DNA from 3 places in the Sporosarcina sp. resist genome. Region 2 is predicted to be linked to each of the others. Evidence: riboswitches for the same ligand, from Rfam matches in the RefSeq annotation. Region 2 holds a riboswitch; each other region holds the start of a gene.
What was found. Region 2 has a riboswitch for S-adenosylmethionine ahead of H7992_RS02805 (bifunctional homocysteine S-methyltransferase/methylenetetrahydrofolate reductase). Riboswitches for the same ligand answer to the same signal wherever they lie in the genome.
Positions count from the first base shown of each region.

Region 1: another riboswitch for S-adenosylmethionine. It lies ahead of H7992_RS04805 (methionine ABC transporter ATP-binding protein); the one in region 2 lies ahead of H7992_RS02805 (bifunctional homocysteine S-methyltransferase/methylenetetrahydrofolate reductase).
Region 3: another riboswitch for S-adenosylmethionine. It lies ahead of cysC (adenylyl-sulfate kinase); the one in region 2 lies ahead of H7992_RS02805 (bifunctional homocysteine S-methyltransferase/methylenetetrahydrofolate reductase).

Region 1 covers NZ_CP060287.1:968,882-971,149, reverse strand. Annotated here, with positions in the region: gene H7992_RS04805 (methionine ABC transporter ATP-binding protein) at 1-961, opposite strand, end outside; SAM riboswitch class I at 1,186-1,291, opposite strand; gene H7992_RS04800 (thioredoxin family protein) at 1,346-1,645, opposite strand; gene H7992_RS04795 (toprim domain-containing protein) at 1,660-2,001, opposite strand; gene gcvH (glycine cleavage system protein GcvH) at 2,076-2,268, opposite strand, start outside.
Region 2 covers NZ_CP060287.1:561,802-564,069, forward strand. Annotated here, with positions in the region: gene H7992_RS02795 (ABC transporter substrate-binding protein) at 1-138, shown strand, start outside; gene H7992_RS02800 (hypothetical protein) at 406-603, opposite strand; SAM riboswitch class I at 1,043-1,151, shown strand; gene H7992_RS02805 (bifunctional homocysteine S-methyltransferase/methylenetetrahydrofolate reductase) at 1,311-2,268, shown strand, end outside.
Region 3 covers NZ_CP060287.1:2,473,930-2,476,197, forward strand. Annotated here, with positions in the region: gene H7992_RS11990 (DMT family transporter) at 16-924, shown strand; SAM riboswitch class I at 1,091-1,191, shown strand; gene cysC (adenylyl-sulfate kinase) at 1,415-2,014, shown strand.

The DNA of each region.
Region 1 (2,268 bases), 410 kb from region 2:
TGATTGAGGAATCTCCAAGCAACTGAAGTATCAGTGTGCCGTATGCCCCGCCATGTGTATGGGATATGTTTCCCTGCACGATATTCACATCGACAGTGAATTTCCGAATAAGACTTGCGAGGACAGGTTGTTCTGTCCGCTCCCCTACAAATACAAGCTTGATAAGCGTGCCGGCAGGAAATTCTTCCTTAATATGCGCCATTGCCTGCTTCGCCTCCACGGGTTCCGTCACTTGAGAGACAAACCGCTTTGTGATCGGTTCCTTCGGTGATTGGAACACATCCAGGACATCTCCCAACTCAACAACTTTCCCTGCCTCCATAACTGCAACTCTGTGGCAAATTTTCCGGATAACGTGCATTTCATGTGTGATAAGCACAATTGTCAGTCCAAGTCGTTCATTAATTCCTGTTAGAAGGTCTAGTATTGAATCCGTTGTTTCTGGATCAAGGGCTGAAGTCGCTTCGTCACAAAGAAGGACTTCAGGGTCGTTTGCAAGCGCACGAGCAATCCCTACGCGCTGTTTCTGACCTCCAGACAATTCGGATGGATATGCATTTTCGCGACCAGCCAAACCAACTAATTCAATCAGTTCCGCCACTTTCTTATCACGCTCGGCTTTTCGTACACCCGCGATTTCAAGAGGGAAAGCGATATTCTCCTTCACTGTTCTAGACCACAGTAAGTTAAAGTGTTGGAAAATCATACTCACTTTTTGTCGTGCTTCCCTTAGCTCTTTCCCTTTAATTGCTGATATTTCTAGACTTCCTATTTTAACGCTACCTGACGTTGGCATTTCAAGACCGTTCAGTAGTCGAATCAACGTACTTTTTCCTGCCCCACTATAGCCGATGACTCCAAAAATCTCACCGTCAGTAATTTCAAGCGATACATTTTCGACTGCTGAAATACTGCCTGGCCCTTCACCGTATCGTTTATTTATATCCGTTAAATAAATCATTTTTTTCACCTCAGAAAAATTGTTTTGTTACTAATTTTGTCTAGCTTCAGGCGCCACCCCCTCGGGTCACAAGGCAGTTCGCTGTGGTGGCTTAGGTACGCCCCCTTCGCAATCTGACTTGTGCCTGTCGGGGCTGAGCGGCGCCTTCCGCTTTTCAATACAAAAAAGCCTTCCTGCAGACGGGCAGAAAGGCTTGACGTTATCGAAAATAAACGTTGTCCAATCTCTCATCTTTCAAAGCGTATGCTTTGTGTGACTTGGCACCATTTCACTTACGTGACGGTTGCCGGGCTTCGCAGGGCACTATCCCTCCACCTCTCTTAATAAGAGTGACCTATTCAATTGAATGTTAAGACGAAGTATATCAAAGTTCCATATCTATTGTCAATCTATTTCTTCAAGTAGATACGGTACTGATTGAAATGCATAAATTTTATGGGTTAAAACGCCATCCTTTTGTATAAGAAGGCAAGGAACGCTTTCGATTTCATAGTCAATTGCAATATTTTGTACGTAATTCAAATCTGCTTTCCCGATTGGTATTCCCGGTCTCATGACGGTAATAACTTCCATCATTTTAGATGCGACTGCACAAGTTCCACACATTGGTGTATATAAATAAAACGCTGCCACTGAAGACTCTTTCAAAGCCATCTCCCATTGTTCGCGTGTCCAAGTTTCCATTAATTCTACATCCTTTAAATTAGAAATTCCGGTCTGATTTTAAAATCCGCACCTTGTAGTATTGTAGCCAACACTTTGTATGGGGTCGTCTCCACTTCCCGATAAACCTTTTCTGTGTACAAATGGATTGCTGCCGGGAACTCTCTTTTGAATAAAACACGGGTCTTTTCTCCATCTTCATCCGCATCAACGAAGACAAATAGTTCATGTTCTTCGTAAGGTGCAAGCAATTCTTCAAGCCGATAAGGACTTACTGTGCCGTTCGTACAAATAATTTCGACAGGCTCAACAAGTATTCGTGCCAAACGTTTCTTATCCGAACCGCCCTCGACGATAATTACTCTTTCATCCGACACAAGAGGCCCCTCCTTCGCTCTTTTTTATATAAAGATGCAAAAAACGCCGAAAAAGTACCGGCGCCTTGTCTTAGTTATTCTCCGACAGTCATTTTTTCATACGCTTCAGCTGACATAAGTTCATCCAGTTCAGAAACATTTGAAGGTTCAACAACGATCATCCATGCATTTTCATACGGTGATTCATTGACAAATTCAGGGCTGTCTTCAAGTCCTTCATTCACTTCAATTACTTTTCCGCTGATTGGTGCATAAAGTTCTGATACT
Region 2 (2,268 bases):
CCATTATTTAAAAATCTAAATGTCGCGAAAAGTGGAAACGTCTCACAAGTAAATGACATCATTTGGAACACTGCTGGTGGTGTATTAGCAGCGAACTTAATGCTGGATGATATTGAGGAGTATTTCTTGAAAAAGTAATTTAAATGGAATGAAATAATAAAAAGATGAAAACAGAAAACAGCCCGATGATGCGATATTTACTCGCTTCACTGGGCTGTTTTTTTATACATAATTTACTGTTCAGCTGCGTCTTCTTTAGGATACTTTATCACAAACGACGTTTTGGTGTTCTGATGTGGCCGAACTGCAAAAAACTAACTAGTAAATCGTAAGCATACAAATCAAATAAAAAAGGTATGTATGGTAGGAGCCCAAACATACCTTGAAGTATCATTAATTATCCGGCTACTGGAACATCGTGATTAATAATACGATGGCTCCAAGCAGGATTGAAATCCATGCCAATGCTTTTTGTGGAGAAGCTAAACAGACTAAGCCTAAAACGAGTGCGCCACCACCTAACCAATAAGGAGCATAAAAGAACCCTATAGCCGCTAAAATTATTGCTAACCAACCAATCCAGATGCCCAAGGAAGTTTTCAAGTCAATGACCTCCCTTCAATTTGATGGGAACAACAACTGAGTAAACGGGTCGTTCGTTATTGTTCTTATAGTTTATTATATGCAGGGTTACAGAGGGGACAGTGGTTAATGGACTCATTATTAATATTATTATTATGTGCATTTAGCTCACTTAGGATGGGGGAGCAAGAGCGGCGGGTTACGCAATCAATTCTGGAAAAGGATCAATTGACAGAAGTGACTTATTGGTACCTTGATTGACCTATTTAAGCTAAGAGGGACGTAAGAATTTAAATGAAGGATGGCGAAAGGCTGTTTAGCAACTATGTTGTTTAAAGTGACAAGCAATAGTCTGAATCTGTGAAATAAATTAATTACTTTCCAAAAAGGTGTTGCTAATTTTCCAACAATGATGTAAAGTCTGTAATAACGTAACTAAGCAAATCCAATTTAATAGTTTTTCTTATCTAGAGAGGTATAGGGACTGGCCCGATGACACCTCAGCAACCGCCATTTTATGGCATGGTGCTAATTCCAGCAAGTTGATAACACGACTTGGTAGATGAGGAGAAGACTTATTCAGATTTAGAGTCTACTTCCTTTATTCAACATAGGAAGAGGCTCTTTTTATTTTAACTAATTTTCCCATTAAGTAACATATTTTGAAGAATGATGAAGAGAGTTTCCGGAACGGGACTTTGGGAAAGTGAAAGGAGCAAGTGATAGTCGTGAATTTACTAGATACTATGAAAGAACGAATTTTGATCGGTGATGGTGCAATGGGAACTCTACTTTATTCTCACGGTGTGGATCTTTGTTTTGAAGAGCTGAACTTGACACATCCAGATCAAGTGCTTCGCATCCACCAAGCCTATATAGAGGCAGGTGCGGATATTATTCAAACTAATACGTATGGTGCGAATTATATCAAGTTAGCACGTCATGGGTTAGAGGACAGTGTAAAAAAGATAAATAAAGCCGCAGTTCAAATTGCGAAAAACGCAGCGGGTAAAAATACGTTCGTCCTTGGAACTATCGGGGGTATTCATGGATCTCGAACATCCATTGGAACAAAGGATGAAATCAAGCGCAGTTTTAGGGAACAACTATATTGCTTACTTCTTGAGGGAGTGGACGGCCTACTTTTAGAAACTTATTACGATTTTGATGAATTAACAACCGTGCTCAAAATTGCACGTGAGGAGACAGATATCCCGATTATTACGAATGTTTCAATGCATGAGGCGGGGGTGCTCCAAAATGGGATAGAGCTCATAGATGCCTTACAGCAGTTGGAGGATTTAGGTGCAGATATAGTAGGCATTAACTGTCGCCTTGGCCCTCACCATATGCTGAAGTCTCTAGAAACTGTGCCGTTGATGAAGCGTGCTTTACTTTCGGTGTATCCGAATGCTAGTTATCCAGGATATAAGGATGGGAAACTTTTTTACGAAAATGAGCCTGAATATTTCGAGAAGTTCGCACTGAGTTTTCGGAAGGCAGGAGTTAGTTTAATAGGAGGATGTTGTGGGACGACGCCAGAACATATTAGGGCCCTAGTGAAAGGACTTACAATTCGGGAACCAATTCAAGAAAAGCTTGTTAAGAAGAAGGAGGTAAAGACAGAGGTTGTGGAGTCTGAATTGAAGGAATCTCAACCCCCAACATTGCTTGAAACAGTGAGAA
Region 3 (2,268 bases), 1.9 Mb from region 2:
TGGGGTGGGGACCGGATGAATCGAATCAGTTTTTGCTTGTTAGTGATTTTGACGACTGGACTAATGGGTTCTTCTTTTACAATAGGGAAGTTAGGGTTAGCCTATTCATCTCCACTCCTATTAGTCGCTCTGCGTTTTACGCTTGCAGGGATTATTATGGCAACTATCGTTAAAATCTTAAACAAGCCACATCCAGTAAAAGCAATCGACTGGGTGTGGCTTGTTCTAATTGGACTTTTCCAAACAGCTTTTGTGATGGGCTGTATATTTATGGCACTGCGTACAATCACTTCTGGAGAGACGTCTATCCTAACGTTTATGAATCCTTTACTCGTTGTCGTTTTTGGGACGCTTTTTTTAAAATCGCGTTACCATATTCAGCAATGGATAGGTGTACTGTTAGGTTTTATCGGGGTTTTTCTCACGTTAGGTTCACATCTTGACTTTAAAGTCGGTACCATATTAGGGCTTTTGTCGGCTGTTTCATGGGCGATTGCTACGCTATTGATAAAAATACATGGTTTCAAATTTGATACGTATGTAATGACAGCCTATCAAATGCTTTTTGGTGGATCAATTCTCTTTCTGGGAAGCTTACTACTGGAAGAGACTTTCTTTAAAATGACTACTCAATCTATCCTGATTTTGTTATGGCTTACCATTGCAGCATCAATTATTCAGTTTTCTATTTGGTTTTATCTTCTCCAAAGAGGTAATCAAGAACGAACTAGTGCATTCCTTTTTTTAGCGCCATTCTTCGGTGTACTCACAGGATGGTTTTTACTCCATGAAAGACTAACCTGGTCTATCCTTTTTGGTGGATTACTAATATTTGCAGGAATCTTTCTTGTTAATTGGAAAAATAATTATGAAAAGGAAATAGAGAAAACCGATGAGAACAACGAAAGGTTAAGTGAGAGTTAACTAACATGTTTCCTAGCGCACTGAAAAGTAGTTTAAAGTGCCTATTATATGTGCAAGAAGATCGCCTTTAATTCCAACTAAACTGATATGATTGAAAATAAATTCTGATAAGTCATTGACTTTGAATTTTCGATAATGTAGTATTGGTCTCAACTTAATAGTTTATATCTTATCTAGAGAGGTTGAGGGACTGGCCCGATGAAACCGCGGCAACAGACTGTTTAGTACTGTGCCAATTCCAGTAAACGAAAGTTTAGCAGATAAGAGGAGTAATATGTGTTCGATTCTATTAACCTCTTCTTGCTCTATTTAGAAGTGGTTTTTTTATTTCTTTACTGTAAAGGTTGTAAGTCATTTATCATTTTAACAATTTCATACATGCTAATTAGACAACTAAAGGCAACTTTCTAATCGATTATTTGAATCGGAAAAAGGTGTCTTTTTTGTATATAAAAATTAAACTGAAACAAATGATTTAGGGGGGCAAACAATGACAGAGTCTACAAATATCGTTTGGCATGAATCAGAGGTAACAAAAGAAAATCGTCAAGAACTAAAGGGCCATAAGAGTGCTATTCTTTGGTTCACTGGGCTATCAGGGTCAGGGAAATCAACAGTTTCAGTAGCGCTAGAAACAGAGTTACACGCGAAAGGCATTCATACTTATCGACTGGATGGAGATAATGTCCGGCACGGTTTAAATAAGAATCTAGGGTTTAGTCCAAATGATCGGACGGAAAATATTCGCAGAATCGGTGAAGTTTCAAAACTAATGGTCGACGCTGGCTTATTCACATTAACAGCATTCATATCGCCTTATCAGGAAGATCGAGATCAGGTGCGAGAAATTGTCAAATCCGATGAGTTTATCGAAATATACGTTAAGGCAAGTTTAGAAACTTGTGAAGAACGGGATCCGAAGGGGCTTTATAAGAAAGCAAGATTGGGTGAAATTAAAGGCTTTACAGGAATTGATGCTCCTTATGAAGAACCTGTTAACCCGGAAATAATCATTGATACCAATCAATTAAATATTGTAGAGTCTGTCAAAGCCATCGTTTCTTATTTAAAAGAAAATAACTATATCTAAAAAATTACAAAATGCGTAACATATTGGGGTTTTAGGAATAGAATGTATTTAAACCTACTTGACACATAGGATTAATAAAGTTAGTATAAACGCTAATCACATGCCGACTGGAAATCCAGAAGCTAATGGACAATCGTGAACATACGAACAATTCGCTGACTAAAAAATTAGAGGCGACTTTAATCAATAGTAGATTAAAGTCGCCTTTTTTAAAAAAGATAATGTAATAGAGTTATTGAGTTTAGAGGGGGGAT